Linked DNA regions of Aliamphritea hakodatensis. The protein of the gene in region 1 interacts with the protein of each later gene in a pairwise test. Links are inferred from orthologs where the notes say so. Each region holds a gene or a part of one and is shown on either strand. Other genes may lie near its edges. The genes, in order: recO and recR.

Region 1 (9,538 bases):
ACAATAAGGATTGAGAGGTCTGGTGTTGTATAGAGAAAAGGTGAAATGCGTACTACTTTTAGTGTGTGAGGAGATCAGCAATGAGTGATCATCAGCAAGAGACTATCTCAGCTCTGATGGATAATGAAGTCAGTGAGTTAGAGTTAAGAAGTCTGCTAAAACGGCTGCCTGAAGATCAGAAGTCCGGCGAAAAATGGCAACGGTATCATCTGGCCAGTTCTGTTATGAAACAGGATGAGTCTCCGGTAGTGATGGATATCAGCAGCGCTGTCATGGCTGCAGTCGATGATGAACCGACGTATACAATGAAGCCGGGTGAAGACTCTTCGGCGACGCGGACAATTGGTTGGCGTGAGTATCTGTTGAAACCTGTGGCAAGTATGGCAATGGCGGCTTCTGTAACAGCCGTTGTTATTCTGGGAGCTCAGCAATACGGTGGAGTTCCTGCCGGTGAAGGTTTAGCGCAAAGCACTCCGAATACTGGCTTTATTCTGCCGAATACGCCTGTCTCTGCGGATGTGTTACCGGCACAGTATGGTGATCGTACGGCGGAGACTGCTGAAGGTGAGCCTGATGTTATTCGTCTTAACCAGAGCCTCACAAAATATATTAAACAACATGAAACACTGGTTGCTGCAGAAGCATCGTCCTGGCAGCCGAACTGGGTACCTGAAGGGTATTCCCCAGTGAAAAACGGGCGCACTTCTACCGCTGAAGTTGCCGTCTTTTCTAATGGTAAGAATGCATTTACTGTGTGTGTTGAAGAACTGAAACAACAGGCTTCGCTTGAAGGCGTGACCCGGGTTGGCGACGTTGTGGCTGTCGGAAAAACACAGGATGACCGTTTTATAACCGTTGTCGGTGATGTGCCTTTAACCGTTGCAGACCGGATTGCTAATTCAGTTAAAGCAAAAGACTGATTCAGGTGACTGAATCTTATTGTGTAGATATCTGACATGATTGAAGAAACAGGCCGGGTTATCTCTGTAAATGACGATAACTTGGTCGTGGAAACGGTTAAGCAGAGCAGTTGTTCAACTTGCAGTTCTCAAAAAAATTGCGGGCAAAGTTTGCTGGCAAAAGTAGGCGATGGCAGGAAGCTGAAAATCTCCGTTGATAATCCGGATAACCTGCCGGTTAAGCCTGATGATCAGGTTGTTCTGGGGGTTGAGGAAAGTACCTTCCTGAGTGCTTCGTTACTTATTTATCTGTTGCCTCTGGTTGCTATGTTTGTGCTGGCTGTATGTGCACAAATGGCAGCATATTCAGAACCTGTCGTCATTTTCAGTGCGCTGGCAGGCCTGCTGGTGGGGTTTCTGGCTGTGCGTTTAATTAGCCGGCGCTTTGGCAGAAACTGCCGTTTTCAGCCCGTCTTATTGCGTGTTGTTACTCATATCTGATGTGGATGATTCAAGGATCCTGTATGAAATCATTACATAAATTATTCAGTTTTATCATTTTGTTCGTCATTGTAGCGCCTGTTCAGGCGGCATTACCTGAGTTTAAGGAACTGGTAAAAAAAGCATCGCCAGCAGTTGTTAACATCAGTACTACCCAGTCTCAGGCACAGCGGCAGAGTAATTTCCCAGAGTTTGAAGGGCCTAACGGCGAACAGATTCCTGAAATATTCAGGCATTTCTTCCGTTTGCCTCCGGGTAATGAAGGTTCCCAGCCACGCCGTCAGGCGCCTCAGTCACTGGGTTCCGGGTTCATCATTTCTGAAGACGGTTACGTGCTGACTAATCACCACGTGATTAAAGATGCGGATGAGGTCATTGTTCGTCTTAATGATCGTCGGCAACTGGAAGCAAAGGTGATTGGTTCGGATGAACGTTCGGACGTAGCGCTTTTGAAAATAGACGCGGATAACCTGCCAACGGTTCCGATGGGGAATTCAGATAAGGCCGAGGTGGGTGAATGGGTGCTGGCAATCGGATCGCCATTTGGATTCGATTACTCTGTAACGGCAGGCATTATCAGTGCGACAGACCGTAGCTTATCGAATGGCACCTACGTGCCGTTTATTCAGACGGACGTTGCGATTAATCCGGGTAACTCGGGTGGTCCGCTGTTTAATCTGGACGGTGAAGTTATCGGAATTAACTCGCAGATCTATACCCGTTCTGGCGGTTTTATGGGGCTTTCATTCGCGATTCCCATGAATGTGGCAATGGATGTTGTCGATCAGCTCAAGGCAAATGGCGAAGTACAGCGCGGCTGGTTAGGTGTGGTGATTCAGGAAGTCAGCCGGGATCTGGCTGAGTCTTTTGGTCTGGATAAACCAGAAGGTGCTCTGGTTGCAAAAGTATTGCCGGGCAGCCCTGCCGAGGCGGCAGGTCTGATGGAAGGTGATGTGATTTACAGTTTTAACGGAATGGCGATTAACCGTTCCAGTGATTTGCCGCATCATGTGGGCAGAGTTAAGCCCGGTTCTGATGCCGTTGTGAGCGTGATCCGTAATGGCGGCCGCCAGAATATTGATGTAGCAATTGGTGTGCTTGATGACGGTGCGATGGCCATGAATACCCGTTCGCCAAAGAGTAATAAGCCTGATGCTAACCGGCTGAATATTCAGATTGGCGAGCTGGACCAGCAGGTGAAAGATCGCTGGAATGTCGCCTCCGGGGTGATTGTGCGCCGTGTTGATGCCGGGGCTGGGGCGGATGCCGGTCTGCTACCGGGTGACGTTATTACAATACTGAACGGCCAGCGCATTGAATCTGCGGGACAGTTCGGTGAGGTGGTTGCTGATTTGCCAACAGGAAAAGCTGTGCCAATGCGAATTGTTCGCCGCGGCAGCCCAATGTTTATCCCGCTTAAACTGAAGTAAACAGACCGTGAAACAGGAAGGGAGCATGACTCCCTTCTTTTTTGTGCTTTTCTTCTTTTGACTGCTTGCAGAGGTTGGCTTTATCGGCGGGTTTTCAATGGCCGCGCAAAGTTAAATACGGTACACTTGGCCGCTTCTGATTTCGCGCCTGTTTGTAAGCAATCGCGCGCCCTATATCTTATGCTGGTGAATGCACGGTGAGTAAGCTCGATCATATTCGAAATTTTTCAATTATTGCCCATATCGACCACGGTAAATCTACCCTGGCAGACCGCTTTATTCAGACCTGCGGAGGTTTGTCTGAACGTGAAATGGCAGCCCAGGTGCTTGACTCAATGGATATTGAGCGTGAGCGCGGTATTACGATTAAGGCGCAGAGTGTCACGCTGAACTATACAGCGAAAGACGGCGAAACTTATCAGCTGAACTTTATCGATACGCCGGGGCACGTGGACTTCAGTTATGAAGTATCCCGTTCACTTGCATCCTGTGAAGGCGCTTTGCTGGTGGTTGATGCCGCGCAGGGTGTTGAAGCCCAGTCTGTTGCTAACTGTTATACAGCGCTGGAACAGGGACTGGAAGTACTGCCGGTACTGAATAAGATGGACTTGCCACAGGCTGAACCTGATCGCGTTCGGCTGGAAATTGAAGAAGTCATCGGTATTGATGCGACCGATGCCGTACCTTGCAGTGCAAAAAGTGGCCTGGGCATTGATGATGTACTCGAAGCGCTGGTGGAAACAATCCCTGCACCGGAAGGTAATGTGGATGCACCTCTTCAGGCCCTGATTATTGATTCCTGGTTTGATAACTATCTGGGTGTGGTCTCACTTGTACGTGTTAAAGACGGTGTGCTGCGTAAGAAAGATAAGATTGTTATTAAGTCGACCGGTCAGGTTCAGAGTGTCGACAGTGTCGGTATTTTTACCCCGAAACGGCATGAAACCAATGAGCTGAAAGCCGGTGAAGTAGGCTACGTTGTCGCGGGCATCAAAGACATTCATGGCGCTCCGGTAGGTGATACCATAACCCACGCCAAAACTCCTGAAGTTGAAAGCCTGCCAGGCTTCCAGAAAGTTCAGCCGCAGGTATATGCCGGCTTATTCCCGACCAGTTCAGATGACTATGAAGACTTCCGTGAGGCGCTGGATAAACTGACGCTGAACGATGCTTCTTTATTTTTTGAACCAGAATCTTCCGATGCGCTGGGTTTCGGTTTCCGCTGTGGCTTCCTTGGCATGCTGCACATGGAGATCATTCAGGAGCGTTTAGAACGTGAATATAATCTGGACCTGGTGACCACTGCACCGACAGTAATTTACGAACTTGAAATGAATAATAAAGATATTATTCATATCGACAGCCCCTCGAAACTGCCGGATCTTGGCTCTATTAACGAGATGCGTGAGCCAATCGTCGAAGCCAATATTCTGGTGCCGCAGGACTATCTTGGCCAGGTTATCGGTCTGTGCGTCGATAAGCGTGGTGTTCAGAAGCAAATGAACTTTGTCGGTAATCAGGTGCAGATTTCATATGAGCTGCCAATGGCCGAGGTGGTACTGGATTTCTTCGATCGTCTGAAGTCAGTCAGTCGGGGTTATGCTTCGCTGGAATATAATTTTGTTCGGTTTGAAGAAGCTAAGCTGGTGCGGCTTGATATTCTGATTAACGGTGAAAAAGTCGATGCACTGGCGGTTATTCTGCATAAAGATAATGCTATGTACCGTGGCCGTATGCTGTGTGAAAAGATGAAAGAACTGATTCCCCGTCAAATGTTTGATGTGGCGATTCAGGCCGCCATTGGCGGTAAAATCATTTCCCGGACAACTGTAAAAGCGCTGCGTAAAAACGTAACGGCTAAGTGTTACGGCGGTGATGTGAGCCGTAAGAAGAAACTGCTGCAAAAGCAGAAAGAAGGTAAGAAACGTATGAAGCAGGTTGGCCGTGTTGAGATTCCTCAGGACGCATTCCTGGCTGTATTAAAAGTTGATAACTAGGAACAAGCATGGACTTTGACTTTGCACTGGTACTGGTCGCGTTAACCTTTCTGGCTGCGCTTGGGTGGGTATATGACCGGGTTATGTTGTCTGCGAACCGTCGTCAGCGGATTGCTGTTGCGGCTGCGCAGGCAGCTGAGAACGGTACCTCACTTTCTGATGATACGCTCGACGGGCTGAATAAAGAAAATGCGCTGATTGATACTGCGCGGTCTTTATTTCCGGTGTTATTCATTGTCCTTATTCTTCGTTCTTTTTTGGTAGAACCTTTCCAGATTCCGTCCGGATCTATGCTGCCAACCCTTAAAATCGGCGACTTTATACTGGTTAATAAATGGGAATACGGGTTCCGTTTGCCGGTACTGGGTACCAAGGTTATTCCGATGAATGACCCGCAGCGGGGCGATGTGGTTGTTTTCAAATACCCTAAACAGCCGGCCATTAATTACATAAAGCGGGTAGTCGGTTTACCCGGTGACCGTATTAAGTACTTTAATAAAGTGCTATATGTTAATGATAAACCCCAGCCGCAGAAGGTGCTGGCGCAGCTGCCTCCGGGTAAGCCGGTGCGGGCGCTGATCGAAGAACAGCTGGGGCCGGTGACTCACGAAATGTATCGTGATCTGACTCCGCCAAGGATTGCGGCAGAGTGGGTAGTGCCGGAAGGACATTATTTCATGGTTGGGGATAACCGCGACAACAGTAACGACAGCCGTTACTGGGGCTTTGTGCCTGATGAGTTGCTGGTTGGTAAGGCGTTTGCAGTGTGGATGCACTGGAATACCTTCTTCTCTGTCCCTGACTTTGGTGATGCAAGGATGATTAAGTAACCTCGGAGAGGTCTGCAATATGAGACGACAACAGCGTGGTGCATCTTTTTTTTCAACCATGATGATTCTGATGGTCATCGGTATTTTTGCAGCCGTGGGCCTGAAGCTATACCCGGTTTTTTTTGATCATTACCTGATCAATTCAACGGTTGTTGATCTGACTGAAAATCAGTCAGAAATTGCCAAATCGAACCGGGAAATCCGGTTGTCGTTATCGAAACGTTTCCGCATAAATCAGGTTAAGCTGCCTTCAGAAGAAGCGCTGAAACTGGAACGGAACGAAGGTGTATTAACTATTACACTGAATTACCAGGTCGAAGTGCCAATGTTCTTTAACGTTGCTGCTTTGGTAAAGTTTGATGAGAAGTATGAAGTGATTCCCCGTTGATTATTAAGTCTGTCACAGAGCTGGCCCGAAAGCTGAATTACACCTTTAAGGATGAAAGTCTTGCTGAGCTGGCTGTTACCCACCGCAGTCATGGAAAGCGGAATAACGAGCGTCTGGAGTTTCTTGGCGATTCTATTCTGAATTTTGTGATCGCTGAGGCGTTGTTTAAACGTTTTCCTGAAGCGAAAGAAGGTCAGTTAAGCCGGTTGCGGGCACAGTTGGTTAAGGGTGAAACCCTGGCCGAGATCGCCCGTGAAATGAAACTGGGAGATTATCTGAAGCTGGGGTCCGGTGAGCTGAAAAGCGGCGGCTTTCGTCGTGATTCAATTCTGGCCGATGCGGTTGAAGCGATTATCGGTGCCATTTATCTGGACAGCGATATGGAGGTCTGCCGCGGTTACGTTTTGCGCTGGTATAAAGAACGTCTCGAGCAGACGAATTTGCAGAATACCCAGAAAGATTCCAAGACCCGCCTGCAGGAGTTTTTACAGTCCCGCCGGGTTGCTTTGCCTGAATACGAACTGATGTCCGTTGAAGGGGAAGCCCATCAGCAGACATTTTATATCCGCTGTACTGTGAGCCTGCTGGATAAACCTACCGAAGGAACCGGTAACAGTCGCCGTCAGGCGGAACAGGAAGCGGCCCGTGAGGCACTTGTTGAACTGAAAGTGGGTGTCGCATGAGCCGGGATCTGAGTTACATGCTGGCTGAGCCGAATGATAATCAGCATTGTGGATTTGTGGCGATCGTTGGCCGGCCTAACGTCGGTAAGTCGACGCTGCTGAATTACATTCTTGGCCAGAAGCTGAGTATTACTTCCCGTAAGCCTCAGACAACCCGTCATCAGATTTCAGGCATTAAGACTGAAGGGGACATTCAGGCGGTTTATGTCGATACGCCGGGTTTGCATAAAGACCAGGATAAAGCGATTAACCGCTACATGAATAAAGCGGCCAGTTCTGCACTCCGGGACGTGGATGCGGTGATTTTTATCATTGACCGTACCGCCTGGACAGATGAAGACCAGATCGTGTTCGACAAGGTTCAGGGGGCTAAATGCCCAGTCATTCTGGCGGTCAATAAGATTGATCAGCTGGAAGATAAAGAATCCCTGTTGCCACACCTGGCTGTGCTATCTGAAAAAATGGATTTTCAGGAAATCATTCCTATCTCTGCGGAGAAAGGCACCAATGTTGACCGGCTTGAAGCAGCGGTGAATGCGCAGCTGCCAAAAAGCATGCATTTTTATCCGGAAGATCAGATTACTGACCGCAGTTCCCGTTTTTTAGCGGCAGAACTTGTGCGTGAGAAACTGATGCGTAATCTGGGGGATGAGATCCCTTACGGTACGACGGTGGAAATCGAAGAGTTCGGCAGAAATGAGCGGGGCATCCTGGTGATTCATGCACTGATTCTGGTCGAGCGGGAAGGGCAGAAACGTATAGTTATCGGTGATAAAGGTGCCAAGATCAAAGGCATCGGGCGGGATGCCCGCATCGATATGGAAGATATGTTCGAGACCAAGGTCATGCTGAACCTGTGGGTTAAGGTCCGTTCTAACTGGTCCGATGATGAAAGGGCGCTTCGCAGCCTTGGTTATAACGATCTGGACTGATCTGACCCTCCGGCAGGCGGCTTAAGATGGCGTTTCAGGTAGATGCGCAGGCCGCTTATGTTTTACATAGCCGGCCTTACCGGGACACCAGTGCGCTGGTGGACTTCTTCACACTTGAGCATGGAAAAGTCAGTGCGGTCGTGAAAGGCGCCCGCAATCCCAAGTCAAAATTCCGTGCCGTTCTGCAACCGTTCACACCTCTGCAAATTAGCTGGCGGGGCCGCCAGGAACTGAAAACGCTGATCACGGCTGAAGCTGTTGCTGCGCCGGTTTTTCTGACCGGCTCTGCGCTGTTATGCGGTTTGTATGTGAACGAACTTCTGGAACGGTTGCTGCAAAATATTGATCCGCACCCCAGACTCTATGTTTATTATCAGTATGTGCTGAATGAGTTGCTTGACGGCACCGATATAGAGGTAGCGCTGCGGGTCTTTGAGCGTCAGCTGTTACAACAGCTGGGTTATGATTTTGATTTTACCCGCTGTCTCCCTGAACGGCACTATTATTATCATCCGGAACAGGGTTTTTGCCAGACCAGTCCGATGAATAAAGCAGCTCTGCCTGCCGAGCTACTGCAGGCGATGGGGCGGGAAGAATATACTCAGGCAGCCGTCAGAAAGGTTGCCAAGCGATTAATGCGTCAGGTGTTTGATCATTTACTCGGACATCAGCGTTTACGCAGCCGTGAGTTATTCACTAAAATAAGTATTCAGGCGGGTGCCGGCGATTAGCTGATAAGGGCTGATCATTTTTTTTTTTTGATTTTTTCCGGCTCAAAAAGAGTCCGGTGTATTAGGGGATTACAGTGGTCGAACCAAAACGCTTACTTCTTGGGGTGAATATTGATCATATCGCGACCTTACGTCAGGCGCGCGGAACACGTTACCCTGATCCGGTACAGGCTGCGGCGATGGCCGAAGAGGCCGGTGCAGACGGTATAACCGTACACCTGCGTGAAGACCGTCGCCATATTCAGGACCGTGACATCTATCTTCTGGCTGAAACACTGCAGACCCGGATGAATTTTGAGATGGCCGTCACTGATGAAATGCTGACGATTGCTGAAAAAGTAAAGCCATCCCATGCCTGTCTGGTACCGGAAAAGCGTGAAGAGCTGACCACTGAAGGCGGTCTGGATGTTGTCGGACAGGAAGATAAGGTAAAAGCCGCCTGTGACCGTCTGGCCAGTGCCGGGGTTGAAGCTTCACTGTTTATTGATCCTGATAATGCACAGATAGACGCCACCATCCGTTGCGGTGCCCCGGTCATTGAATTACATACCGGTGCTTATGCTGATGCAGAAACAGCAGAAGAGCAGGCAGCAGAGCTGGCCCGTATCCGTGAAGCCGCCAGCTATGCGTATCAAAAAGGTCTGATTGTGAATGCCGGTCACGGTTTGCACTATCATAATGTTGAACAAATCGCTGAAATTCCGGAGCTGACAGAACTGAATATAGGCCACGGCATTATTGCCCGGGCGGTGTTTGTCGGGCTGAAGGATGCTGTTTCTGAAATGCGTGATCTGTTACGGGTGACTCAGGCACGGGTACAACCGCTTCGTGATGCCCTTCAGAATGCTGAGTAAGAGCCATTTATGATTTGCGGTATCGGCACCGATATTCTTGAAATTGCCAGAATTGAAGCTGCACTGAACCGTACCCCTAAGCTGGCGGGCAGAATCCTGACCCCGGCGGAGCACGAGCAGTTTGCTCAGAGTGCTCAGCCGGCCAGATTTCTCGCCAAGCGTTTTGCCGCGAAAGAAGCGGCGGTTAAAGCGCTTGGCACCGGTATTGGGCACGGTATCGGCTGGCAGCAGTTCGAGATCGGTCACGATACACTGGGCAAGCCTCTGCTGGAGGTAACCGGAAATGCTCAGGC
Region 2 (9,586 bases), 230 kb from region 1 along the record:
GAACTGTATTTGCTGGCGACAGCGTCACTTGAGTCGGTTAAAACGCTGGAATCTCTGGAGGCCGAATCGGAAATGCATTCGGATACCCGGGTAACAGAACATGAGGGCTCTCATGTTAGCGGGCATACAGAAGAACATATTATTCTTGCGTTTCAGCGTCTGGCAGAAAACTTTGCGCATGCAGGGGATTTTCGGGTTACGTATATTGATGCTAACGGAAAAGTTCTCGGTGATTCGGATATAACGTACGACCAGTTAAGTTACGTCGAAAATCATGCAGACCGGCCTGAAATTAAAACAGCACTGCAAGACGGTAAGGGAATCTCCGGGCGGTATAGCAGGACCCTGGATACGAATATGCTTTACGTGGCCGTGCGCTCCAATGAAGCGCACTATACCGATAAAAATTCACATCTTGCCCATCCGATTATTTCCCGGGTTGCCCGGTCGCAAGAGTCTGTTGAAGATGCCTTGCATGAACTCCGGGAGACCTTGGTATTCACCGGCGGAGTAAGCCTGATTGCTGTTCTGATTCTGGGTGTGCTAGCCGCCCGGGTGATGAACAAAGCTGTTCAGGCAGAGCATCATTTGCTGGAAAAACGGGTGGATGACCGGACCGCTGAAATTAAAATGTTACAAACTCTGGGGGGGTTGCTGAACGCTTGTACAACGCTGGAAGAGGCCGGGGAGGTGATGACCAGTGTTATCCCCAGGTTATTGCCTGAATTCCGGGGCAGTATTTCGATTATCAAGTCTTCCCGTAACCGGCTGGACCGGATTACGGAATGGGGCGGCGAATGGCCCGGGGCAGAACGCTTTGCACCTGGTGAGTGCTGGGCGCTTCGTAAAGGTCATCAGCATTTTTCAGTGGAACACGGGATAGAAACTTACTGTCGTCACTGGGTGGATACCCCTGAGGAGCAACAGAGTCTGTGTGTTCCGCTCCTGGCGCAGGGGGAAACTATCGGTATTCTGCATTTTGTCATGTCTCTGGATACCGATACAGAGCATTATCAGGGAATGTGGAGTGCGATATCAGAGCAAATTGGCCTGACGCTGGCCAATATTCAGTTGCGTGACAGCCTGAGGGAGCAGGCGATCCGCGATCCGCTTACCGGGTTGTTCAACCGCCGTTATATGCTGGAGGCGTTGGATCAGGCTCATAGCAGGGCTGAGCGTACCGGCAGTGAAATAGCTGTCATGATGATCGACCTTGATCATTTTAAGCTTTTTAATGATAACTTTGGTCATGATGCCGGTGATCATGTCCTTAAGGCAGTGTCGCAGGCGTTAAAAGATTCTCTCCGGCAGGAGGATATTGCCTGTCGTTACGGTGGCGAGGAGTTCTGTATTGTATGTCCGTCTACCGGCGCACAGCAGGCAGAACAGATCGCGGCACGGATCTGCAAGGCTGTCAGGCAGCTTGAGCTGAGTATCAATCAGCTGTCACTGGGTACGGTGACAACCTCTGTTGGCATTGCGGTATACCCACAACATGCCGCATCAATGGACGATGCGATCAGGCTGGCAGACGAAGCCCTCTATATGGCGAAGCAAAATGGTCGCGACCGGGCCGAGGTGGCTGTGCTGAGTGGCACTGAGTGCCGTGAAAAGCTGACTGAGCCTGTGGAAAGTGTCTGATAAGCCTCAGTAATGGTTTTCAGGCATCAGGTGAATGGAGAGGGGATCTGTCTGATGAAAGTTTTTGCTGATTATTCCCGGGCTTAAGCTGGCACTGTCGGGCGGTTATCGTTAGCATGTGAGCTTATTTATTTGTACTGCTTAATTTAAGCCTGTTTCTGGGCTTACCGGATAAGAATCATCACATCATGAGTTATCAGGTCCTGGCGCGAAAATGGCGCCCCGCAACATTTCAGGAGATGGTTGGTCAGGAGCACGTGCTTAAGGCACTGGTGAACGCTCTCGACGATGATCGTCTGCATCATGCCTACCTGTTTACAGGCACTCGCGGGGTGGGCAAAACCTCGATAGCGCGGTTATTTGCCAAGTCACTGAACTGTGCCAATGGTGTTTCTTCTTCTCCCTGTGGTAAATGCGCACCCTGTCAGGAAATCAGCGAAGGCCGTTTTGTTGACCTGATTGAGGTGGATGCGGCGTCACGTACCAAGGTTGAAGATACCCGTGAGCTGCTGGAAAACGTTCAGTACGCGCCGACCCACGGTCGCTACAAAGTTTACCTCATCGATGAGGTGCACATGTTGTCGACCCATTCTTTCAATGCGCTGCTGAAGACGCTGGAAGAACCGCCTCCCCACGTTAAGTTTCTTTTAGCAACGACTGACCCACAGAAGTTGCCGGTGACGATTCTGTCCCGCTGTTTGCAGTTCAATCTGAAGAACATGATTCCCGAGCGGATCGTTGATCACCTTCGGCATGTACTGACTCAGGAATCCATTAAATTTGAAGAGCCGGCGCTGTGGTTGCTGGCCCGCTCAGCTGATGGCTCCATGCGGGACGCCATGAGTCTGACGGATCAGGCGATTGCATTTGGTGCCGGTGAGATTAATGAAGCAGATGCCCGTTCTATGCTGGGCACTATTGATCAGCGCCTGGTGTACCGTTTGCTTGACAGCCTGGTGGCGCAAAACGCCAAAGATATGCTGGCGACGGTCAGTGATCTGGCGCAGTTTTCCCCGGATTACAATACGGTTTTGGGAGATCTGATCAGTCTGTTGCACCGGATAGCTCTGGGGCAGGTGATGCCGGATGCCGTTGATAATGGTATGGGAGACCGCGATCAGGTGCTTGAACTGGCACGCCAGCTATCTGCTGAAGACGTGCAGTTATATTATCAGGTCGCTTTGCTGGGCCGTAAAGATTTGCCCTATGTGCCGGATGCCCGTGAAGGGTTGGAAATGGTCATGTTACGGATGCTGGCGTTCCGTCCGGCATCTGCACCGCCGCGAAGCGGTGATAAGCCGCAATCAGTGTCGGCTGTTTCTGACGGCGGGGCTGAACCGTCGGAAGATGCTCAGAGCAGCCCGCCACCGGCCGCTCAGGCGGTTGCGCCTGCGCCTGAAAATGTACCTGCACCGGCGACGGAACAGGCATCTGAACCCGTGACGCCTCCTCCGGCAGCGCCCGTTGCAGCACCTTCTGAAGTTTCGGTCGTCGCCGCACAATCTGAAGTATCAGCCGGGCTGTCTCAGCCGGTTGCACAGGCGCCTGCTGCACCTATACAGCCGTCTGTACAGGCCGCCGCGCCGGCAGTTGCTGAGCCAGCTCCGCAGCCGGTTGCCGAAAGTGCTCCGGTTGCCCGCGAGCCGGTTGCTGCTCAAGTTCCGGAACATGATGTACCGCCGTGGGAAGAGCCGCCGGCTTATGATGAGTCGTATTTTTCAGGTGCACCGCAGGAGGCGTCTGAACCGTCAAAAAAGCCTGAAGAGGTGAAGCAGCCATCGGCAGCGATGGCTCAGGATACGGCTGTGGCTGAACACCCGGCACCGGCAGTGATGACAGCGCCGACGAATGTCGCGGACGGTTATATTGCTGAGCCTGTGGCGGAAGAAATCTCCCGGCAACTGGCTGAGCTGGATGTATCTCAGTGGGTGCTGCTGGTGGATGCGTTGGGGCTGGCAGGGATGACGTACATGATTGCCGCCAATACCTCACTTGAGGCTGTCAGTGATGGAGTGTTCAGATTCCACTATGCTGATGAACAGAGAAATATTCTCAATGAGGTTCACACTGACCGCATTTCTGCAGCGCTGAGCGATTATTTTCAGCAACCACTTCAGGTAGAATTCGAACTGGGAATCTTTAGCCGGGAGACGCCGAGCCTGTATCGTTCGCGCAAAAAGTCAGAGCGACTGGCTCAGGCCGTGACCGCGATTGAAACCGATGCAACGGTGCAGGCTATTATTGAGCGTTTTGGCGGGCGGATTGATATTTCCTCCGTTGAGCCTATTGATGCTCCGGTAACGCTGCATTAATTCAGACATTACAGTTTTGCTTAGCCGGCACCTGTGTTGCTGGCGACAGATATATAAATATCGAGGTTTATTATGATGAAAGGTGGAATGGGCAACCTGATGAAGCAGGCCCAGAAAATGCAGGAAGAACTGCAAAAAGCCCAGGAAGAAGTCGCCAAAGCGGAAGTCAACGGTGAGTCAGGTGCCGGTATGGTGAAGATCGTCATGAATGGCCGTCATGATGTAAAGCGCGTTGATATTGACGACAGCCTGATGACAGAAGATAAAGAAATTCTGGAAGACCTGATTGCCGCGGCAGTAAATGATGCGGTGCGCAAAGTCGAGTCTGCCAGCCAGGAGCGTATGGCCAAAGTAACCGGTGGTATGGGTATGCCGCCAGGCTTCAATATGCCGTTCTAAGGGGCGTTTATGTCATTCAGTCCCTTGATTCAGTCGCTGGTTGAGGCATTTCGCTGCTTGCCCGGCGTCGGACCGAAAACCGCTCAGCGTATGGCGTTTCATATGCTGGAGCGTGACCGGGAAGGTGGTATTAAACTGTCTGAAACCTTACAGCTGGCCATTGAAAACGTGGGCCGCTGTAGCCGGTGCCGGACATTATCTGAGCACGAGCTGTGCGATATCTGCGACGACAGTAGCCGTGACCGTTCGAAGCTGTGTATTCTGGAAACGCCGGTGGATGTGCTGGCTGTCGAGCAGACCGGCGGTTTTAACGGTCAGTATTTTGTGCTGATGGGGCATTTGTCCCCGATTGACGGAATCGGCCCTCAGGATCTGGGGCTTGATGTGTTGCTTCAGCAGATTGACGGTGCCGGCATTGAAGAAATTATACTGGCAACCAATCCGACGGTTGAAGGCGAAGCAACCGCTCACTATATCGCCGAGCAGGTTAAAGATATGGGGATAAAAGTCACCCGTATTGCTCACGGGGTGCCGGTGGGCGGCGAGCTTGAATTTGTTGATGGTGGCACGCTGGCGCATGCGCTGGCCGGTCGCCGTTCACTTCTCTGAAATGCCTTTTGCAGGAACTGTTTATGAATGCTGAAAGTGCAGCATCTTACGATTATTTAGCGCTTGAAGAGGCTGCCAAAACACCGGTCTGGGTGCGCACCGATGACGCGCTGGCAGAATGCTGCCGGCACTGGCTGACACTGCCACTCATTGCTCTGGATACCGAGTTTATCCGGGTCGATACTTTTTATCCCCTGCCGGGGCTGATTCAGGTGGCGGATGACCGTCACTGCTATCTGCTGGACCCTCTGACGCTTGAAAATTACGCGCCACTGGTAGAGGTGTTCCGTGCTGAGTCGGTGCTGAAGGTTCTGCATGCCTGCAATGAAGATTTAGAATTATTTCTCTACATGCTGGGGGAGATGCCTTCGCCGGTGTTTGATACTCAGGTTGCAGCCGGTTTTCTGGGCTGGGGCTTTTCAATGGGGTATCAGCGAATCGTTGAGCATGCGCTGAGCGTGGCGATCGGCAAGGGGGAAACCCGTTCCGACTGGCTGCAGCGGCCGCTGACCGCTGCGCAGGAGCATTACGCCACGCTGGATGTGGCGTATCTGCCGGCACTGTACCTGAAACAGAAAGACGCACTGGATGCCCGGAACATGACAAGCTGGGTGGAAGATGAGTTACAGGTCTTGCTGGCCAGTATCCCCGATCGGGACCCGGACGGCGTGCATTATTATAAGCGCTTCAGTCAGGCCTGGAAGTTGCCGGCTGAAAAGCTGGCCGCGCTGCGTGACCTTACGGCGTGGCGTGAACGTGTTTGTCGCCAGCGCGACGTGCCCCGCAACCGGGTGCTGAGAAATCAGGCGCTGATTGACATTGTGTATAAGTGGCCCACTTCCGAATATGCGCTGTCTCAGGTGGATGATATTCATCCCCGGGCGGTGCGGCAGGACGGTGCGACTATACTGAGCTATCTGAAAATGGCGAAAGATTCTGCCGCGGCCAGTCCGCCGGAATCCATTGTGCAGCCGCTCAGTTATGACTGGAATAAACCGTTAAAGCAGCTCAAGGCTATGGCCCGTGAAAAGGCAGCTGAGCTGGACATGGCGCCTGAGGTGCTGTTACGTAAGAAGGATCTGGATGCGCTGATCCGAACCGGTGAGCAGGGTGAGTACAGCCTGCCTGAAAGTTTAAGTGGTTGGCGAAAATCGGTAATTGGCGATGCGCTGGTTGCTAAACTGAAAGAAATTGCATAACAACGGCCGGTTTGCTGGCCGTTCCGGAATATCTATGAAAAAGATCTGTAGTGTGTTTAAAAGTTCGAAAAAGGACGAAATGTACCTGTACGTTGATAAGCAGGAACAGCTTGCCCGTGTGCCGGATGCACTGAAAACCATGTTTGGTACCCCGTTGCATGTATTCGATATGCTGATTACACCGGAAAAGAAAATGGCCCGTGTGGAAGCGGCTAAGGTACTGAGTGATATTCAGGAAAAGGGTTTTTTCCTGCAAATGCCTCCGGCAAAAGAAGATTACATGCTGGATTTGCATGTTGACCGGCCGGAAACCGGAGTGCGCTGATGGCTGCTGAAGTCTTCTGGCGTTCCACGCCGCTGGAAGAGATGTCTGAAAGCCAGTGGGAATCCCTGTGTGACGGCTGTGCCTTATGCTGCCTGCATAAGGTTGAAGATGAAGAGACTGAGCAGGTGTACTACACCAGTGTTGTCTGTCATCTGCTGGATCTGGAAAACATGTTTTGTACTGAGTATGAGAAGCGTTGCTCGCTGGTACCTCAGTGCGTCAAGCTCAGGCCGGAAGATGTGGAGGAGTTCCACTGGTTACCCCGTACCTGTACCTACCGTTTAATTCATGAAGGCAAGGACATTCCTGACTGGCATCCGCTGATTACCGGGCGCCGGGAGTCTGTTAAGCAGGCCGGGGCGTCTGTGGTCAGTTGGTTTGAAGTAACCGATGATCAGCTTGCTGAAGAAGATTATATTGATTATGTAATCGAATCCGGTGGCCCGGCCTAGCGGTCACCGTTGCCTCTTTGTTTGTTTCCCTGCTATAAGCTGTTACGGGCTTATGGTATTCCGCATAGGTTTTTCAGGATAAAGATACAGGAGTTTTCCGATGTTCAGATTAAAAGCTGCGATTGCCGGTGGGCTGGTTTCAGTGGCGCTGTCCGGGTGTGCGTTTACCGGGGCACAGCAAGAGGCAGACTGGCAGGCGGGTAAGGAGTACCGGCTGACGGTTTTACATACCAATGATCATCATGGCCGTTTCTGGTCAAACCGGCATGGCGAATATGGCATGGCTGCCCGGAAAACACTGATTGACCGCATCCGTGCAGAGGTTGCTGCGCAGGGCGGTGAGCTGCTATTGCTGTCCGGTGGAGATATAAACACCGGAGTCCCCGAGTCAGACCTTCAGGATGCCGAACCGGATTTTAAAGGCATGAGCCGGATTGGCTATGATGCTATGGCTGTGGGTAACCATGAATTTGATAATCCGCTGGGTGTGTTGCGGGAACAGCAGGCCTGGGCTGACTTTCCCTTTCTGGCGGCGAATATCTACGAACAGGACAGCGGTGAGCGGTTATTTGAGCCCTACCGTATCTTTAACCGCGGTGATCTGAAGATCGCAGTGCTCGGCCTGACGACAAAGGATACCGCTAAGCTGGGGAACCCGGAGTTTATCAGTGATATCCGTTTTACTGACCCGGTGGCAGAAGCTGCATCTCTGGTACCTGAGTTGCAGGATCAGGCTGATGTTGTCATCGCGGCGACCCATATGGGGCACTATGTGGATGCTGCTTACGGCATTAACGCACCGGGGGATGTGACCATGGCCCGCCAGGTTGACGGGCTGGATATGATTATCGGTGGGCATTCTCAGGACCCGGTGTGTATGGCGGCGGACGGAACCGCTGTGAATGGATTCCGGCCGGGTGATGCCTGTATGCCGGACGTGCAGAACGGTACCCTGATTATGCAGGCCCATGAATGGGGTAAATATGTGGGCCGTGCGGATCTGGTATTTAAAGACGGTGAGCTGCGGCTGGAAAGCTATCAGCTGATTCCCGTGAATCTTAAGAAAAAAGTCAAAGGTGCTGACGGCAAAAAAGTCAGGATGCTGGTGGCTGATGCGATTGCTGAGGATGCCGGGCTGAAGGCGTTCCTGCAGCCTTATCAGGAGCAGGGGCAGGCGCAGCTACAGATTAAGATTGGCGAGGTAGACGCTAAACTGGAAGGCGACCGGGGTGCGATCCGTTTTCAGCCCACCAACCTGGGTGTGCTGATTGCGCAGGCGCAGATGGATAAAACCCAGTCGGACCTGGCAGTGATGAATTCAGGCGGTGTGCGGGACAGCATTGCAGCCGGTGATATTACCTACAAAGATGTTCTTAAAGTACAGCCGTTTGCCAATGCGGTCGCTTTTGTTGAGCTCAGTGGTGCCGAGTTGCTGGATTATCTGGCGGTTGTTGCTGAGAAGCCGGTGGACAGCGGAGCATTTGCACAGTTTGCCGGGGTTCAGCTGGAAGTCGTTGGCGGTAAGTTGGATAAGGTTCTGGTGGCCGGTCAGCCTGTGGATCCCGCCGGCACCTACCGGATGGCGATTAACAGCTATATCGCCTCGGGCGGTGACGGTTACCCGAAAATGGATGATCATCCGGGCTACGTGAATACCGGGTTTGTGGATGCAGAAGTGCTGCGGACTTATCTTGAGGTAAATAGTCCGTTAAGTGCAGCCCGCTTTGATTCCGCGGATATTATTCGTCGCTGAGTCTGTTCTTTCATGCGTTCAGCTTTGTTTCAGTTAACGGTTCTAAGGTGCTGAAACTGAAGCAGGCTGAACGGCAGTGACTGTTAGCTGGCCTGAAGAGAAATTTCCGACGCTTCTGAGGAGTGAATGTGAGCGTACAGCAGAATAAACTGGCGGCTTTTGCCCTGGCAACCGCATCTGATATCCCCCTGAATGTTGCTGCATTACCGCGTAAGCCGGCGCGTTCAGAATCAGTACTGGATGTTGCGGTTACCGACGGGTATCTGCAAGAGCGCTTGTCTTCCGTGATGGCTGCACTGGTTGCGGCCGGCCCTCATGAAAGTGTCTATGAATACCGTGAAAAAGAAGACGTGCCGGAGTTTGAGGCGTTGTGTGAAAAGCTGGATGCGCTGTTTCTCAGTAACGGTATTTCTCCGGAAAAGGGGCTGGAAGCTCTTATTTATGCCTGGCAGTATGCCCGGAATACGCAAAAGAACGGTCTGGAACTTTTCCGTGATATTGATGATATGCCCGGTGCTGCGCGGCTGAATCTATCGCTGTATATCGCAGGAATAGCCACCCGGCTGATTAACGACAGTACGCTGGTGGGACAGTCTTATATTTCTGAAGCAGCCAATACTCTGTTACTTGAACTGTTTTATTCAGAAATTGCTGAGTGCCGATCCCTTGGGGTTGATGAGGCAGATCTGGCGGCTTTACTGGTGTATGTGTCACGGCTGCAGCTTGCGTTTGATCATCACCGTCAGGCGGCGTTAACGCTGATGGCCTGCCTGGAGCTTTCGCTGACCAGTAATACCTATGAAATGTCGACACTGTTTGGCTTTAGTGCATGCCGTGCGTCTGTGGTTGAAGATATCGGCGTTGCACTGAGTTATCTGGAGTTGGAACCGTCTGCT

The links.
Region 2: the proteins of recO (region 1) and recR interact in binary tests that used the Escherichia coli proteins (3 or more experiments, as listed by UniProt). The link is inferred for Aliamphritea hakodatensis from one-to-one orthologs.

The regions. Positions count from the first base shown.
Region 1 is NZ_AP025281.1:1,187,490-1,197,027, forward strand. What follows is about bases 6,753-9,538. They hold recO (DNA repair protein RecO), read left to right. Parts: upstream 6,753-7,686; coding sequence 7,687-8,391; downstream 8,392-9,538. Other genes in these bases: era (GTPase Era), read left to right, coding at 6,753-7,660; pdxJ (pyridoxine 5'-phosphate synthase), read left to right, coding at 8,466-9,245; acpS (holo-ACP synthase), read left to right, coding at 9,255-9,538. Outside these bases: RNA polymerase sigma factor RpoE, read left to right, coding at 1-7; PCI15_RS05400 (MucB/RseB C-terminal domain-containing protein), read left to right, coding at 81-920; PCI15_RS05405 (SoxR reducing system RseC family protein), read left to right, coding at 957-1,400; PCI15_RS05410 (DegQ family serine endoprotease), read left to right, coding at 1,424-2,830; lepA (translation elongation factor 4), read left to right, coding at 3,028-4,827; lepB (signal peptidase I), read left to right, coding at 4,836-5,657; PCI15_RS05425 (DUF4845 domain-containing protein), read left to right, coding at 5,677-6,045; rnc (ribonuclease III), read left to right, coding at 6,045-6,728; more of era, read left to right, coding at 6,725-6,752. UniProt on the Escherichia coli protein: Involved in DNA repair and RecF pathway recombination.
Region 2 is NZ_AP025281.1:1,420,806-1,430,391, forward strand. Bases 3,328-6,161 are described here. They hold recR (recombination mediator RecR), read left to right. Parts: upstream 3,328-4,361; coding sequence 4,362-4,961; downstream 4,962-6,161. Other genes in these bases: dnaX (DNA polymerase III subunit gamma/tau), read left to right, coding at 3,328-3,953; PCI15_RS06490 (YbaB/EbfC family nucleoid-associated protein), read left to right, coding at 4,026-4,352; rnd (ribonuclease D), read left to right, coding at 4,985-6,160. In the rest of the region: PCI15_RS06480 (sensor domain-containing diguanylate cyclase), read left to right, coding at 1-1,641; more of dnaX, read left to right, coding at 1,830-3,327; PCI15_RS06505 (YcgL domain-containing protein), read left to right, coding at 6,195-6,485; PCI15_RS06510 (YcgN family cysteine cluster protein), read left to right, coding at 6,485-6,937; bifunctional UDP-sugar hydrolase/5'-nucleotidase UshA, read left to right, coding at 7,038-8,690; PCI15_RS06520 (YchJ family protein), read left to right, coding at 8,819-9,586. UniProt on the Escherichia coli protein: May play a role in DNA repair. It seems to be involved in an RecBC-independent recombinational process of DNA repair. It may act with RecF and RecO.